Linked DNA regions of Kordia antarctica. The protein of the gene in region 1 binds, or shares a complex with, the protein of each later gene. Links are inferred from orthologs where the notes say so. Each region holds a gene or a part of one and is shown on either strand. Other genes may lie near its edges.

Region 1 (8,622 bases):
AAATATAGAGATTATCTTGTGGAACAATCTGAAAATGATAGATCACCGTTCTCTTTTGTTGATATGTCAGTTAGAGAAGCTTGGGATGATGATAAATGGAAAGCAGAGTGCAAGAAAAGGATAGAAACCTGTGATGGATTGTTGGTTTTGATAAGTGATAATTTGGAACAATCTAAAGGTGCAATATGGGAAATAAAGTGCGCGAAAGAAGAAGCAATACCAGTTTACGGAATGCATATTTTTAAGCATAAAAAATGTAAAATTCCTAAAGAATTAAAAGGGCATAAAATTATAAAATGGTCTTGGGATAATTTGAAAGATATAGTAAACTCAATTTAGGACTAGGCTTATCTATTAGAAAAAAAGCCTCCAGTTTCGTGAAAGTTCTTTTGTTTTTTTAAATTATAATAGGTTGCATTCTTAGTTGCAAACTGGTTTCGGAAATAATTCTTTATATCTACTTAAAACTTCGTATGCATTCTCACAAATTCCTTGCGTTGGCACATGGTTTGTGGCTTCAAGATAGCGTGCACAAATAACTTCCTGATATACTTCTTGAAAAGTATATTGTCCAACAAAAAACTTGTAATAAATATATAAGGCTGTAATAGTTACCGAACGACTTCCGCCATCATGACAATGAATGAATAGATTTCCTTGCTGATAAAAATTAGTCATCGGATCTCCAGGGTTTTTAGTAGTTTCTTGTGTTTGCTCCGTAAGTGAAGGAAAATTTAACAACTGATCTGCCATATAAATAGCAGATACCAATGTCATCATTTCATTTTCATTTCCATCAACAAGTGCAACTTTACTAAGCAATGATGGAAAATACCAAATACCAAGTTCCTCATCAAAAATTTTTATGATTTCTGGGTCAGTAGGATCATATGCATTTTGTAAATCAGCAGGATCATTCACATCATAAGCAACATTTAAAACACCAGCAATAGTATTAGGAGATATTAGATTCTGTTCCAAACCATAACCAATACCAACATAAATATATTGTACTTCAAGTCCTTTAGGTACTGATGCATTTGGTATTTGAAAAATAGGCGTCATTATGTTTGACTCTTGAAGATTCGTAGGTCGTATCCAAGGTTGCTTAACAGAACAAAAACCTGGTAAATCAGGAGAATCTTGTTGTTTAATGTTATATAATTCTTCACAAAATGTTTGTGACATAATAGTGTAGTTTTAGTTGGTTGTTTTTTCAGTTTAAACTTTCGACATTTTACGAATTGGTTCTGGAAATAACGCTTCAAACGTATTCAATACTTCATATGCATTTTCGCAAATTCCTTGTGTTGGATGATTATTAGTAGAATAATTCCAGCGCAAGCAAATAATACTTTTATATACTTGTTGGAAAGTAGTGTCCGTATTTACATAAAATTTGTAATATAAATACAATGCGGTAATTGTTACCGAACGACTTCCGCCATCATGACAATGAATCATTAAATTTCCTTGCGCATAAAAGTTTACCATTCCATCATCTTTTTGTTTTGTTGGCGATGGAAAATTCAACAATTGATCTGCTTCAAAAACCGCCGAAACCAATGTCATCATATCATTTTCGTTTCCATCAACCAAACCAACCTTTGCCAATTGATTCAAATAATACTTCTCGTTTGAAGCCAACGGAAAAGGCAAAGCGGCTCTTTTATCTACTGCTGGATCAGAGAATGGGATTTGCAAATCTTCTGCATCATTTACATCGTACGCAACGTTTAAAACCGCAGCAATTTCATTGTTGATAATAGCAGTTTCACTCAATAAAAAACCGGCACCAACAAAAATATATTGTTCCGTCATTCCTTTTGGAAGATGTGAATCTGGAATTTTAAAAATACAAGTCATTGCAATATTCGGAAAATTCCCTGCAGGTTGCATAGGTTTCATTCCGCATAAATCCAATGCACTAATGGTCTGTAGTTCTTCACAGAAAGAAAACTTTACAGGATCTACAATAATATCGTCTGAGTCTCCATGCATTAACAACTGCGGAATTTGTGTCAAGGCATAACTTTTATCTTCATTCAGTGTAAGTTTCCAAACCAAATCAAAACAATCTTCTGGCCATTTCTTGGTTGGAACTTTTTGCGCGCCAAATGCTGTTGAAATATCCTCAATATCAGTATGTTGCCAAGCAATTGCAATAGTTGAATCTGTATACGTATCATCACCAAAAATATGATCAATCATCTCTTGATATTGATACTTTAAATAACTGTCATGTATTTTTTTGCCAAGTCGTTTTGCCAATGGTGTAATAGTTTCACGTGGACGTTCGCTATGACTTTTAAGTCCAACGCCAGCCGCAAAAATATGATCAACAGTACCGAAAGCATCAGGCAAATAATAGGCGAGTGCCGCCGCACGTTCATATCCTTTAATAGATAAGTTTTCATTACTTGCATCAGCAGGTTTTTCAGCATGTCTGAGAATCAAGATTTCTTTTGGATAACCCATGTAATTATTTTTTTCTAAAATTAATGAAATATTTGAGAGTTCTTGCAACGTAGTTTTACGTAATTTTTGAATACATTAAGAATCACCAACTATTTATTTCAAAATCAATATATGTAGTGATTGTATTCATTCCTAAAAACAATACTTTTACAAAGTCCAAAATACTGCCATCATGAAAAAAATAGTATTCATCTTTCTATTAATAGGAATTATCTTTACGGGTTTTTCTCAAAACAATAATGAAGCTGATAACAATGCGTTTACAGATTACTATCCGATTGTAGTAAAACCAACATTTGGATTTTTGACGAATAATAACGCAAAGGAAGATATACTTTTCGACGCAAAACCAACGGTATATTATAGTATTTACAATGATATGCGAAGCGTGATGCAAAACAGTATTGAAAAACCGAGCGACGCTATATACATTACATTTCAACCACATATTCGCATGTATGCAGAAGATTCCAAACCAGTAAAAACGCCTTCGTATCGTTTTATGTTTGGTTGGCAACGTTTGGTAAAAACGAAAAGTAACAACTTTTTTGCTTGGGCAGTTGAAAGCGGTCATTATTCCAACGGACAATCTGGTTGTGCTTTTTTAGCTGGTGAAGATGACGAATCTGTCGCGTGTACTGACTTTCATGCAACAATTACAGATGATACAAATTTATCCGATTTGCTAAATAGAAATAACGGAAACTTCTCTACAAACACAACAAAGTTTTCTTTTAATTTTAGATTCAATAATTTGAATGAATTTGACAAACCATACAAAGTACATTCGTTTACAACTTCTTGGGAACTATATCACAATCGATTTTTATGGCTGTTTGATTTTGGTGGTTTTTCAGACTTTGACATTAATATTTATGGTAGAAATAGATTCAGTTTAGGATATGAATTTGTGCATGCGTGGAAACCTGATTTACGCTATGCTTTTGAACAAAAATTTGAAATCATTCAAGGTGCGCATCCTTTTGTTGAACCGTTACGAAGTGAAACTACACTAACACTTTATCCATTTGATAGTAACATAGGAATCTTTGCGAGTTACATCTATGGACATGACAATTACAACTATCGTTTTGTCGATTCGGGCAATCAAATTTCCGTTGGAATCAGTTGGGATTGGTTTACACCATTTCAAATAAAACGCGCAGAGAAAATTAGAGAACGCTCTTTGTAAATGCTAAATGTTAAAGTCTAAATTTTAAATATAAAAGTGCAGTAGGCAGTTTTCAGTTAACAGTTTTTTTAATTCTTCAATCATTTAATCTTTCAATTCCGTAATCATTTAATCGTTCAATTCTTTAATCTTTCAATAAAGAATAAAAAACAGTTGTAATAGCGAGTTGAGTGTTTTATTTTTGGAGTAATTATGGAGCAAGACATTCAACACTACATTTCTCAACTAAATGATGCACAACGCGCGCCGGCAATTCACAAAGATGGTGCGTTAATGGTCATTGCAGGCGCAGGTTCTGGAAAAACGAGAGTACTTACATATCGCATTGCGTATTTAATGAGTCAAGGCGTAGATGCGTTTAGTATATTGGCGTTAACGTTTACCAACAAAGCCGCGCGTGAAATGAAAAAGCGTATTGCGGATATTGTTGGTGGAAGCGAAGCAAAAAATCTGTGGATGGGAACATTTCACTCCATTTTTGCAAAAATATTACGTTTTGAAGCGGACAAACTCGGTTATCCAAGCAACTTTACCATTTACGATACACAAGATTCTGAACGTCTAATTCGTTCCATCATCAAGGAAATGCAACTTGACAAAGATATTTATAAATATAAACAAGTGCGTTCGCGAATTTCTTCTTTCAAGAACAATTTAATTACAGTTAGAGCATATTTTAACAATGCAGATTTAGTCGAAGCTGACGCGATGGCAAAACGTCCGAGAATGGGCGAGATTTACAAAGAATATGTAGATCGATGTTTTAAAGCTGGCGCGATGGATTTTGATGATTTACTACTCAGAACCAACGAATTACTAAACCGTTTTCCAGATGTGTTGGCGAAATATCAAAACCGTTTTCGCTACATTTTGGTAGATGAGTATCAAGATACAAACCATTCGCAATACTTGATTGTTAAGGCTTTGGCAGATCGTTTTCAAAATATTTGTGTCGTTGGAGATGATTCTCAAAGTATCTATGCCTTTCGTGGTGCAAACATCAACAACATTCTAAACTTCCAGAAAGATTATGACAATGTTGAAATGTATCGTTTGGAACAAAATTACCGTTCGACCAAAAACATTGTAGAAGCGGCAAATTCAGTAATTGAGCAGAATAAAACTAGAATTGATAAAGTCGTTTGGACTGCAAATGATGATGGCGGAAAAATAAAAGTCAACCGAAGTGCAACCGATGGAGAAGAAGGACGTTTTGTAGCAGGTTCTATCTTTGAAACCAAAATGCGCGAACAATTACACAATGGCGATTTTGCTATTTTATATCGCACCAATGCACAATCGAGAGCAATGGAAGATGCGTTGCGAAAGCGTGACATTCCGTATCGAATTTATGGCGGTTTATCATTCTATCAACGGAAAGAAATCAAAGATGTGTTGGCATATTTGCGTTTAATTGTGAATCCGAAAGATGAAGAAAGTTTAAAACGTGTGATTAATTATCCTGCGCGTGGAATTGGGCAAACTACGATTGATAAATTAGTCGTTGCAGCCAAACATTACGGACGTTCTATGTTCGAAGTAATGGAAAACATTTCTAAGATCGATCTAAAAATAAATAGCGGAACCAAAAATAAATTAGAAAACTTTACCACGATGGTTAAAAGTTTTCAGATTATGAGTGAAGGTGCAAATGCATTCGAATTAACGGAGCATGTTACTAAAAAAACAGGATTAGTTCAAGAACTTAAAAAAGATGGAACGCCTGAAGGAATTGCACGTATTGAGAATATAGAAGAATTACTAAATGGGATCAAAGATTTCGTAGAAGGACAAATAGAAGTCGTTGATGCGACAGGAGCTTTGGCAGAATTTCTAGAAGATGTTGCACTTGCTACGGACATGGATAATGACAAAGGAGACGACGACAGAGTTGCTTTAATGACGATTCACTTGGCAAAAGGACTAGAATTTCCGCATGTATATATTGTCGGAATGGAAGAAGATTTATTTCCTTCCGGAATGAGTATGAATACACGAAGCGAACTGGAAGAAGAACGTCGTTTATTCTATGTGGCGTTGACGCGCGCAGAAAAACAAGCGTATCTAACGTATACGTTAAGTCGTTATCGATGGGGAAAATTGGTCGATGCCGAACCAAGTAGATTCATTCAAGAAATTGATGATAAATATTTAGATTACATCACGCCAATTGATAGTTATCGTTACAAGCCATTAATTGACAATGATATTTTTGGCGAAGTAGACAAAAGCAAATTGCGTTTACAAAAACCCAAAACAGGTCGTCCGCCAGTTGTTGGTAGTCCATCACCAGAACAAGTTCGGAAACTACGTAAACTAAAACCATCTTCTTCGGATGCTGCTCCAGCAAGTCCAAGTTTATTTGATGGCGATTTAACTCCAGGAACCATCGTAGAACACACGCGATTTGGGCGTGGAGAAATTCTAAAAATTGATGGCGTTGGCGCAGACAGAAAAGCAGAAATTAATTTTCAAGTTGGCGGAATCAAGAAGTTATTATTGCGTTTTGCGAAGTTGAAAGTTGTTTCTTGAGTTTATTAGTTTATGAGTGAGAAAATTAATTTAAAATTTAGCATTTAACATTTAAAATAAGGAAAGTGAATTGTTTCCACAATGTATTATTCTTTTAAAAGTGTATCCAACAATTCAATCATATTTTCAAATTCTTCTTCTGAAAACCCGGTAGAAGCATAAACGATTTTACCATTTTTAATAATATAATTTCGTGGAATATATTTCGTTGCAAAATTGTTGTAAATCGCTTTGGAAGCATCTGGATGCATTGGAAATGTAGCTTTAAAATCTTTTTGAAATTTTCGCACTTTCGCTAGATTATCTCCGCGACCAAATCCAAACATGGCAAAATTCTTATTGTCTTTATGTTTTAACCAAACATGTTTTTCTAAATATGGCATTTCTAATTTGCAAGGTCCACACCAATTCGCGAAAAAGTTAATAAATACGACTTTATCTTTATAATCGGATAATTTAATTTCTTTGCCATTTTCTACTGTAAATACTAGGTCAGAAACGTCTTGTCCTTTTTTGGCAACGTCGCCATCTTGAGAATATCCTACTAAAATGAAAAGACTAAAAAATAGAGTTGTAATGAATTTTAAACGCATGTTAAGTTTGTTTTAATGTTTGATGTAAGATATGATTTTTTTTGATTTGAATATTATTGTTTTTCTTAATAGCACAAACCGTCAGTTCGAGTGAATTTGTGGAACAAATTTGTATCGAGAACAGCTCAGAAATCCAAAGTTGTTCTCGATACAAAATCTTTTCAAGATTTTACTCGAACGGACGTTTAGTTATACTTCAGAAGCGTCATTGCGAGCGATAGCAAAGCAATCTTTTTATTGAGCAACAGATTACTTCGTTCATCGCAATGACGTTTCTAAAAACCTAAAAGCAGTACACTGAGCGGAGTCGAAGTGAATACCTAAAACCTCAATTTCGCTACAATCAACTTCTCATTAGATTCCGCCAAACGAATAATTTTCACTTCTTTGGTTTCTTTCTTCGTTCCGTAATATTTGTATAAAGTCACTTTCATAAAAGTTGGATTCTCTATTTTTTGATAACGATCACCAAAGTATTTAATCTTCACAAAATAATCGCCTTTTATAGCGTTTTTCAACGTGAATTCTTCTGGACCAAAACCTTGCGTCATGTCTTGCGAAATTTTCCCACCAATCTTTGTTCTAGTGTGTTTATACGAGCATTCTTCCAAATTCGGATCAATCACGTGTAAATCAATATCTGTATCATTATGATTCCAATCGACTACGATTCTGACATCAAAAGTTTCTTTCGGAACGCTTGTTTTATCGAGCGCACTCGTATCGATATCACCTTTATAATTTTCAGTCAAATGATGAATTTCGTTCAATGCAATTTGTTTCACACTTGCAAAATTACGTCTGTGTGCATTCTTGTAAATTTCCCCAGAAATAATACCTTCAAACAAATCAAAAGCTTCCTGACATTTGCCTACATTTTCATACGCCAATGCCAAATCACGATATGATTGTGAATCTTCCGAACGCAATTCCAACACACGTTTAAATATAAAAACGGCTAACCAATTTTGATTATTTTCTTGTAATTGATAGCCGTATACTTTCAATAATTCATAATTATCAAAGTCGGTTTCGGCAATATTTGAGGCAATTCGCTCCGAAAAATCATGCGCTTTAAATTCATCTCTAAAAAGATTAGAAACATCTACATAATACGCAGGAATACCAACATATTTTGTACGCTGAATTAGGTAAAAATCATACGCTTCTTCTTTGGTTTTAAACTGACGCAATTCTTTGACATATACTGTGTTTACTGTTAAATCATCAACTTGAAATCGAATTTTAGGTTTGCGAGGTTTTTTTATAACAGTTTCATTTTGTTGTGATTGTGCTGTTTGCGTAATCGTATTTCCGTTTGCATTTATAGTAAAAATAATCGGTAATGTATATCGAACACTTACCTTTTTTCCCCGTTGTTGTCCAGGTGTCATTTGTGGTAATAAACGCAACACACGCTTTACTTCTTCTGAAATACGTTCATGTGACGATCGAACCAAAATAGTTTCAATAGTTCCAGTTTCAGTAATCGTAAACATTGCAGTTGCACGTTGTCTTCCTTCAGGTAAATTGAGCGTGCTAACTAAAGCCATATTAAAATTAGCTTCCACGTGTTTTTGTATTTTTTGAGAAAAACAGCGTTTACGATCGCTTCTATTACCAATACTTTCACAACCTGGGAAAACTGGCGAATCTTCTATGATAGAAAATGGAACTTCTTCAATTTCTATATCTTTATCAGCTTCCACATTTAAAATTCTGTTTGGTACTAAACTTTGCGTTTGTACTTCATCGGTAGTATCGAACTGAAATGAAGTTTGAGTATTTGTATTTCCTCTAAAAGAATTTGTACTTCTAAATTCTATT
Region 2 (8,606 bases), 4.8 Mb from region 1 along the record:
TTATTGTAAATACAATTCCAGAAGTTATTGCCACAGATTTTTATCAATTGTGTGAAACAGATGCAGATCAAACTGAAAACTTCATTATGGAGATCAAAGATGATGAAATCTTAAATGGTCAAACAGCAATGACAGTTTTCTACTATCCAACGGATCAAGATGCTTTGGACAAAACAAACGAAATTGACAAAACGGTTTCATACGCAAACCAAACAAATCCGCAAACAATTCATGTGCGTATTGAAAATGATACAGATCCAGATTGTTTTGCAGTTTCTTCCTTTGTAATTCAAGTAAGTCCTGCGCCAATGTATAATGAGCCAACAGATATTTTTGTCTGTGATGATGCTAGTAATGACGGAATTGACACGTTTGATCTTACCGACACAGAAGCAGAAATCCGTGCGGGAATTTCACAAAACTTAGTCATCTCTTTTCACTTATCTTTTGATGATGCAACGAATAATGTAGATCCGATTGGAAATACATTTACCAACGTTACAAATCCGCATGCAATATATACCAGAATTACAAATGATTCTGACTGTATGATTGTGGTCGATTTTGAATTAAATGTAATTCAAGTTCCTGAAACAAATCCGGCACCAGATGTAACGGTTTGTGATACAGATTATGATGGACAAGTTCTTTTCGATTTGACAGAAGCTGAATTCTTTATATTAAATATCAGACAAGATAATGTTGTCATCACCTATCACGAAACACAAGAAGATGCAGACGATGGAACCAACGCAATTCCTGACCCAACAAATTATACAAACGTAACCAATCCGCAACCAATTTTTGTACGATTAATCAATACCATTTCGGGTTGTTATGTCGTAATTCCGTTTACATTACATGTGAATTTACCACCATTGCTAAACAATGTTACAGAAGCTACTTTCTGTGAAGCCGAAATACCTGGAACAGTCGATTTACGCCAAATAGACGAAATCATCATTGATGATGCTACAGGTGTTTCCTTATCATATTACAATTCGGCGGCAGACGCAGACACTGAAACCAATCCGCTTCCTGATATTTACACCTATGCTACAAATCCAGAAACAATCTTTATCAGAGCAGAAAATGATGATACAACTTGTTATTTTGTAGATAGTATTGACATTAACATCAATCCGAATCCAGATGCAAATCCTGTCAGTGATATGGAAGCCTGTATCAGTAACAGTACAGATTCTACGCAAGTATTCAATCTATCACAACAAACAGCAACCGTATTAGGAGCGCAAAATCCAGCATTATTTACAGCAAGTTATCATGTAAGTATTGAAGATGCACAAAATGATGTAGCTCCATTACCAACATTATACAGCGCGTTTAACGGACAAATTATTCATATCCGTGTCGAAAACAATACAACAGGTTGTTATGACACAACTCAATTCAATACCATAATTCACCCTTTGCCAGAAGTAAATCTTCCAGAAGATATTACCTTATGTCTAAACGATCTTCCACTAACAGTAACCGCAGGTTCGGCAACTGGAAACACATACGCTTGGTCAACAAGTGAAACGACAGCTTCTATTAATATTACTTCCATCGGAACCTACGACGTAACTGTCACAAGTCCGTTTGGTTGTTCAGCAATGGCAAGTTTTACGGTAAACGAATCGGAATTGGCTACTATTGTTGATATTGATGTCGTACACTTCTCTGACAACAATACAATCACCGTAACCGCAAGTGGAAACGGAGATTACTTATATTCGTTAGATGGTGGAACGCCGCAAGTTTCAAATGTATTTGAATTTGTCGGCCCAGGATATCATACGGTAACTGTTTCAGATGTAAATGGTTGTGGCGAAGTAAGCGAAGAAGCTGTAGTCATTGATTACATTCAATTTGTGACGCCAAACAATGATGGTTTCAATGACACTTGGCACATTATCGGAATCGAAACGCTTCCAAAATCGATAGTATATATCTTTGACAGATATGGAAAACTCATCAAAACCTTACGTGCTGGCGATCGTGGTTGGGACGGAACGTACAGAGGTCGTAAACTGCCTTCAAGCGATTATTGGTTTTTAGCAGAAATAAAAGATGGTCCAACATCATTTGATGTAAAAGGTCATTTTACGTTGAAACGGTAATATCTATGGGAAAAATTAAAATAGTTGTATTCATTTTAGGTTTATTTTTTGGGGAAGAAACAATTGTTAGCTTACAACATTCAACCTAAAAATCATTTCATAATACTATATATATGGTTCAAATTGAAGAAAAGTATTCTGATGAAATTGAAGAAATTTGGAAAAACCCAAAGTTTCAAGAAATAACAGTTTGGAATAATGCTGACAAAGTTCATGACAGAATTATATCTAGAGGTTATGCAATTCACAAAGAAGTAATTAAGAATTCGATTCTTTTTATTGGTATCAATCCATCTTTTAAAAAAGGATCAGATACAAAAAGTCACTTTTTTAGCATGGATCAGACTGAAAACAATTTAGAAGGAAAAATTCATCCTTATTTTAAAAAGTTTGTTGATATTTCGAATAAACTAAGCATTAAATGGTCTCATTTAGATTTTTTTTTCTTTCGAGAAACAAAACAACGTTTTGTAGATGAATTACTGAAAGATAATATCAGTAAGGATTTCCTTGATAAGCAATTACAAATTTCAAGAGAAATAATCCTATCTGCAAAGCCAAAAATTATTGTAGTTTCTAATACTGCTGCCAGATATTTTATGAAACAAAATAAACACAAAATATCTACAAACTTTGAGTTTGAATTTAATCCAGAATTAGGAACAGAAATTATTATAAACAATTCAGAGTTGGAAGGTACTCCTGTATTTTTCACAAGTATGCTTACTGGTCAAAGAGCTATTGATAATGGATCATACAATAGATTAATTTGGCATTTAGATTTTGTTTTAAAACAGATTGACAAAGAAAATTATCAAGGTCTCAATTATGAAATGCGAAATACTGATTTTTTAGTTTAAAGTTTTACAGACACATTTCCTCACAACTGCAACTTCTTCAGTAGTTTTCATTATTTTTGCACTTCAGCGCGTTAAGGATTAAGGCATTGTTGGAGCTCTTTTGTGTTGGATTCCTGCCTTCGCAGGAATGACAATGCAAAAAGCGACTGCCGAAAGCCTGACCCTTGTGGTAACGCCCAAATACAGACATAAGCAAATACATTTTATGAAATTCAAATTAGTATCTGACTTTTCCCCTACTGGAGATCAACCGCAAGCCATCAAAGAATTAATTGCAGGAATTGAAGCTGACGAACGCTATCAAACCTTGTTAGGAGTTACCGGATCGGGAAAAACATTTACCGTTGCCAATGTGATTGAAGAAGTTCAAAAACCAACGCTTGTTTTAGCACATAATAAAACGTTGGCAGCACAATTGTACTCAGAATTTAAGCTATTCTTTCCTGAAAATGCAGTGGAATATTTTGTGTCTTACTACGATTATTATCAGCCAGAAGCGTATATGCCGTCTTCGGGAACGTATATTGAAAAAGATTTATCCATTAACGAAGAAATTGAAAAATTGCGACTCAGCACAACTTCTTCCCTACTTTCGGGACGTCGCGATGTCATTGTAGTTGCGTCAGTTTCCTGTTTATATGGTATTGGAAATCCTGTGGAATTTCAGAAAAATGTCATCACTTTAGAACGTGAGCAAGTGATTTCACGAACTAAATTATTACATCGTTTGGTGCAAAGTTTATATTCCAGAACGGAAGCCGATTTTTTACGCGGTTCGTTTCGTGTGAAAGGTGATGTGGTGGATGTTTTTCCTGGTTATGCCGATTTTGCATTCAGAATTCACTTCTTTGGCGATGAAATAGAAGAAATAGAATCGTTTGATCCTGCCACAAATAATGTGTTGGAAAAATACGAAGAACTCACCATTTATCCTGCAAATATGTTTGTAACCTCGCAAGATGTGTTGCAAAATGCCATTCATCAAATTCAGGAAGATATGGTAAAACAAGTAGATTATTTCAAGGAAATAGGAAAACATTTAGAAGCAAAACGTTTGGAAGAACGCACAAATTTTGACTTGGAAATGATTCGTGAATTAGGCTATTGTTCTGGAATTGAAAACTACTCTAGATATTTAGATGGAAGAGCGCCAGGAACGCGTCCTTTTTGTTTGTTAGACTATTTTCCAGATGATTATTTAATGATTGTCGATGAAAGTCACGTAACTATTTCGCAAGTGCATGCGATGTACGGCGGCGATAGAAGTAGAAAAGAAAACTTAGTAGAATACGGTTTCAGATTGCCAGCCGCAATGGACAACCGACCTTTGAAATTTGAAGAATTTGAAGTCATTCAAAACCAAGTAATTTATGTAAGTGCAACGCCTGCGGATTATGAATTGCACAAAACAGAAGGCGTAGTTGTAGAACAAGTAATTCGTCCGACAGGATTATTAGATCCGATTATTGAAGTGCGTCCAAGTTTAAATCAGATTGATAATTTGGTAGAAGAAATTCATCTTCGCACCGAAAAAGATGAACGTGTGTTGGTGACAACTTTAACCAAAAGAATGGCAGAAGAATTGACAAAATATCTATCGCGAATTCAAATTCGATGTCGCTACATTCACAGTGATGTTGATACGTTGGAACGTGTACAAATTATGCAAGATTTGCGAAAAGGTATCTTTGATGTGTTGGTTGGTATCAACTTACTTCGTGAAGGATTGGATTTACCAGAAGTATCATTAGTAGCGATTTTAGATGCGGATAAAGAAGGTTTTTTACGTTCCGCGCGATCACTAACACAAACTATTGGTAGAGCTGCGAGAAACGTGAATGGAAGAGCAATTTTGTATGCGGATAGAATTACGAAAAGTATGCAAAAAACAATGGACGAAACCGAATACAGGCGCGAGAAACAAATAGAATACAATACAAAACATGGCATTACACCAACAGGATTGAACAAAGCTTTGAGTTCAATTCTTGGGAAAGATGATAGTTTGGCTTGGGAAGATGAAATTAAGGCGAAAGCTGCTGCCGAACCAGATTTGGAATACTTGACCAAAGCACAACTAGAAAAGTTAATTCGCGAAAAGCGAAAAGCAATGGAAACTGCCGCAAAAGAGTTGAATTTTATGGACGCTGCGAAATATCGTGATGAAATTAAGTTGTTGCAAGAGAAGCTATAAGTTTCGACACACTAATGCTTTTATGAGAAAATATACTTTTTTAACGTGAGTTTGATGTAAGTTTACTCAAATAAAATTTTGAACATAGCTTTGAAATAACTGCTAAGCATTTGATTTTCATTCTGTTATTTTCGTTTTCTTTGCTCGCACAAAGAAAAGAAACAAAAGAAAGTGCGCTTTTCCAGAGGTATTTTTAGTTTTTCTTTTAGGGGAAAAACTAAAACCGCATGAATTTTTCTAAATTTTCTCCAAGGCTTCGAAAATTCTTAACGAAAAATCCCTGCTATACTGCGGAAAAGACAAAACAATACTCTGAAATTTTATATCGAACTCACGTTTTTTTAAGATTGCAAATACAGTTCTAAAGTTCCTAAACCAATAGACTGCGTTGTGCCATCATTTTTCACGTATGAACGACTGCCTGTAATTACAATTGTATCATCATTTGTGTAGAATCCGTTCCAAAAATCAACAATACAATACGGCGAACCTTCTGGACGAACAGAAGCTGTAAAGTTGATATGAAATGGTGCTGTTCCGGTTCCGCCATCATTATTTTTGACCCAAGCATACCCGCCAACTTTCCCCGAAACTGTAATTGGTCCTTCTGGCGTAAAATTATGTACATATGTTCCTTGAATTTGACCATCGGAAGGATCTGCACTTTCAATTGTAATTGTCAATGTTTTGTTTAATGGCGCGTACGTACCTGTTTTTGGAACTGACATATCGTTTTTATTTTAATTTATAAAATGTTTTTTCAGTAGCTATGCCATTTATAAAAGTAAGAAAACTAATTGGCAAAATCGTGCAAACTATTCTGGAAGCTAAAAAATACGTAAAACTACGTGTTTGCAACTTTAACGAGATTTGTTAAGAATTCGCTAAAGTTTAGCAATGCAGAACTTCTTCAGATTAAAAACTTAATTTTATATGTATATTCGATTTTCAGAAAACTCAAAACTACAAAATTGAACTTCTACTTCACCCTACAATTTAAAAGAATCTATCGTCATATTGACGAATTTGGCGTCATTCCGCTGATTGGTTTTGCGCTATTACTTGCACTTTTTAGTTGGGTTTCTGAAGCTATTTTTAAAAATATTTCGCAAGCTTCGTATTACTATATTGGTATTGGCTTATTGTTAACTTTGAAGTTAGGAAACATAAAACGAACTGTCTTTTTACAAAAATGCTTTCCGCTAGAAACATTTTGGAAAGTACGCATGTTAGAAAATACGCTATTTGTGCTTCCGTTTAGTGGTTTTCTCTGCTACAAACAAGCTTTTATAGAAATAATTATCATTCATGTTGGTGCTATAATGCTATCATTTTTTAATAATCTAGGTATCAGAAGCATTACAATTCCAACACCTTTTGGCAAAAACCCATTTGAATTTGTCATAGGTTTTCGAAATACTTTTTGGTTATTTCCTGTACTCTACATACTCACCTATATTGCTGTTTTTGTTGATAATTATAACTTAGGAGTTTTTAGCCTGATTGCAGTTTTTGTATGTTGCATGTCGTTTTATTCAAAACAAGAACCTTTATATTATATTTGGATTCACAGTATGACATCAAAAGAATTTTTAAACCATAAAATAAAAACAGCAATCCTTTTCAGCAGTTTTTTAGTACTGCCAATTGTCATTGGATTGTCTTTATTTTTTTCGCTTGAAAGATTACAAATTACATTGTTGTTCACAGTGTTAGGGTATTCTTTTATCCTATTAACAATTATAGGGAAATACAGTAATTATCCATCACAAGTTCATCTATTTCAAACACTTGCCATGCTGGTTTGCTTACTGTTTCCGCCACTTTTAATTCTGATTATTCCATATTTCTACAAACGATCTATCAAAAAACTTAATTCTATATTAGTATGTTAAGTGTTATCAATCTTTCAAAATCATACGGGAAAAAGCAAATTCTAAATGAAATAGAATTGCATTTCAATTCGGGAGAAATTCACGGAATTGTTGGCGAAAATGGCGCAGGAAAAACAACCTTATTCAAATGTATTGCGGGTTTGGAATCATACGAAGGAAACATTCAATATGAAAAAAGAAATATCAAAAATGTTGTTGGGTTTTTAGAAACGAATCCAGAGTTTCTATCTAAAATTACAGGAAAAGAATATTTACAATTACTCTGTAATGCGCGAAATATTAAAAATGTAGACTTTAAAGAAAAGAATATTTTTGAGTTGCCATTGCAGCAATACGCAGAAACCTATTCCACAGGAATGAAAAAGAAATTAGCGATGACAGGTGTTTTACTTCAAAATAATGATGTTTTTATCTTGGATGAGCCATTCAATGGTGTTGATATTCAAAGCAATCTTATTATTAAAGAATTGCTGAAATTACTCAAAGAAAAAGGTAAAATAATCATCCTTTCCTTGCATATATTCTCCACATTACAAGACACTTGCGACGATTTACATTACTTAATGGCAGGTAAAATAAAAAAATCTGTAAAGAATAAAGATTTTAAAATCATTGAGAACCTCATGAAAGACGTGGGTTTGAGTGAAAAAATAAGAAAATTCAATATTAAATAATTGTAACGAACTTAAAAAAAATACAGAATTTGTTGAACATTTGCATTTTGATATTATCTTTGCGTATATCATAACAATTATTAAAATTTATTACAATGAGCAAAGGAACAGTAAAATTTTTCAACGACGCAAAAGGATTTGGATTTATCGTTGAAGAAGGTTCAAACAGTGAACATTTTGTACACATTTCTGGATTAATCGACGAAGTTCGTGAAGGAGATGAAGTTGAATTCGACTTACAAGAAGGACGTAAAGGTCTTAATGCCGTGAACGTAAAAGTAATTTAATATATATTTATATTTAATTCTTAAATGAAGTAAAAGCCTATCAATTGATAGGCTTTTTTTGTGTCTTATTTTTACGATTTACTACTTGTTATTACAAAAAAACTAATATATTTAATAGTAACCTGAGTTCGATGTAAAATTACAGAGTGTTTTTTTTGTCTTTTCCGCAGTATAGCAGGGAATTTTCGAATCCTTGGAGAAAATTTAGAAAAATTCATGCGGTTTTAGTTTTTCCCTAAAAGAAAAACTAAAAATACATCTGGAAATCGAAGATTCATGAGTTCCAAAATATAAAATAGAAATCACACGAACTAAAAGCGCACTTTCTTTTGTTTCTGTTTTCTTTGTGCGAGCAAAGAAAATGAAATTAATGTGCTGATAACGAAATATTTAACCAATGCTTTACTTATAAAAAGTACGATTATATTTTGAAATCATTATTATGAACTCACATTAAAATAAGTATATTTGCTATATGGCATTAACAAACAACGACATTTTCAAAAAACTTCGCGTGGCATTAAAGCTCCGTGATGACGATATTGTAAAAATATTAGAACTCGTAGATTTTAG

What was found.
Region 2: the proteins of IMCC3317_RS01185 (region 1) and uvrB are in contact, whole or in part, in a crystal structure (PDB 7EGT), measured with the Thermus thermophilus proteins. The link is inferred for Kordia antarctica from one-to-one orthologs. Residues at the interface, in WP_096412145.1 of Thermus thermophilus: His654, Arg656, Phe657, Gln666, Asp668, Glu669, Lys680, Arg681, Leu682, Ser683, Lys685, Tyr686, Ala687; in WP_096411307.1 of Thermus thermophilus: Glu23, Leu25, Arg26, Asp27, Gly28, Glu29, Arg30, Phe31, Arg55, Glu326, Asp327, Phe328, Glu379, Ser382, Gln383, His398, Gly400, Arg401.

What each region holds. Positions count from the first base shown.
Region 1 is NZ_CP019288.1:255,938-264,559, forward strand. What follows is about bases 3,518-6,532. They hold IMCC3317_RS01185 (ATP-dependent helicase), read left to right. Parts: upstream 3,518-3,862; coding sequence 3,863-6,202; downstream 6,203-6,532. Other genes in these bases: IMCC3317_RS01180 (hypothetical protein), read left to right, coding at 3,518-3,670; IMCC3317_RS01190 (TlpA family protein disulfide reductase), read right to left, coding at 6,289-6,532. In the rest of the region: IMCC3317_RS01165 (TIR domain-containing protein), read left to right, coding at 1-339; IMCC3317_RS01170 (protein-tyrosine phosphatase family protein), read right to left, coding at 421-1,188; IMCC3317_RS01175 (protein-tyrosine phosphatase family protein), read right to left, coding at 1,222-2,478; more of IMCC3317_RS01180, read left to right, coding at 2,651-3,517; more of IMCC3317_RS01190, read right to left, coding at 6,533-6,795; IMCC3317_RS01195 (VIT domain-containing protein), read right to left, coding at 7,116-8,622. UniProt on the Escherichia coli protein: A helicase with DNA-dependent ATPase activity. Unwinds DNA duplexes with 3'-5' polarity. Translocates on single-stranded DNA with 3'-5' polarity. Initiates unwinding more efficiently from a nicked substrate than double-stranded DNA.
Region 2 is NZ_CP019288.1:5,053,463-5,062,068, reverse strand. Bases 2,684-5,682 are described here. They hold uvrB (excinuclease ABC subunit UvrB), read left to right. Parts: upstream 2,684-3,188; coding sequence 3,189-5,177; downstream 5,178-5,682. Other genes in these bases: IMCC3317_RS21165 (hypothetical protein), read right to left, coding at 5,519-5,682; IMCC3317_RS21175 (hypothetical protein), read left to right, coding at 2,684-2,983. Also shown: IMCC3317_RS21180 (T9SS type B sorting domain-containing protein), read left to right, coding at 1-2,123; more of IMCC3317_RS21175, read left to right, coding at 2,237-2,683; more of IMCC3317_RS21165, read right to left, coding at 5,683-5,905; IMCC3317_RS21160 (ABC transporter permease), read left to right, coding at 6,149-7,072; IMCC3317_RS21155 (ATP-binding cassette domain-containing protein), read left to right, coding at 7,066-7,746; IMCC3317_RS21150 (cold-shock protein), read left to right, coding at 7,842-8,033; IMCC3317_RS21145 (DUF1456 family protein), read left to right, coding at 8,509-8,606. UniProt on the Escherichia coli protein: The UvrABC repair system catalyzes the recognition and processing of DNA lesions. A damage recognition complex composed of 2 UvrA and 2 UvrB subunits scans DNA for abnormalities.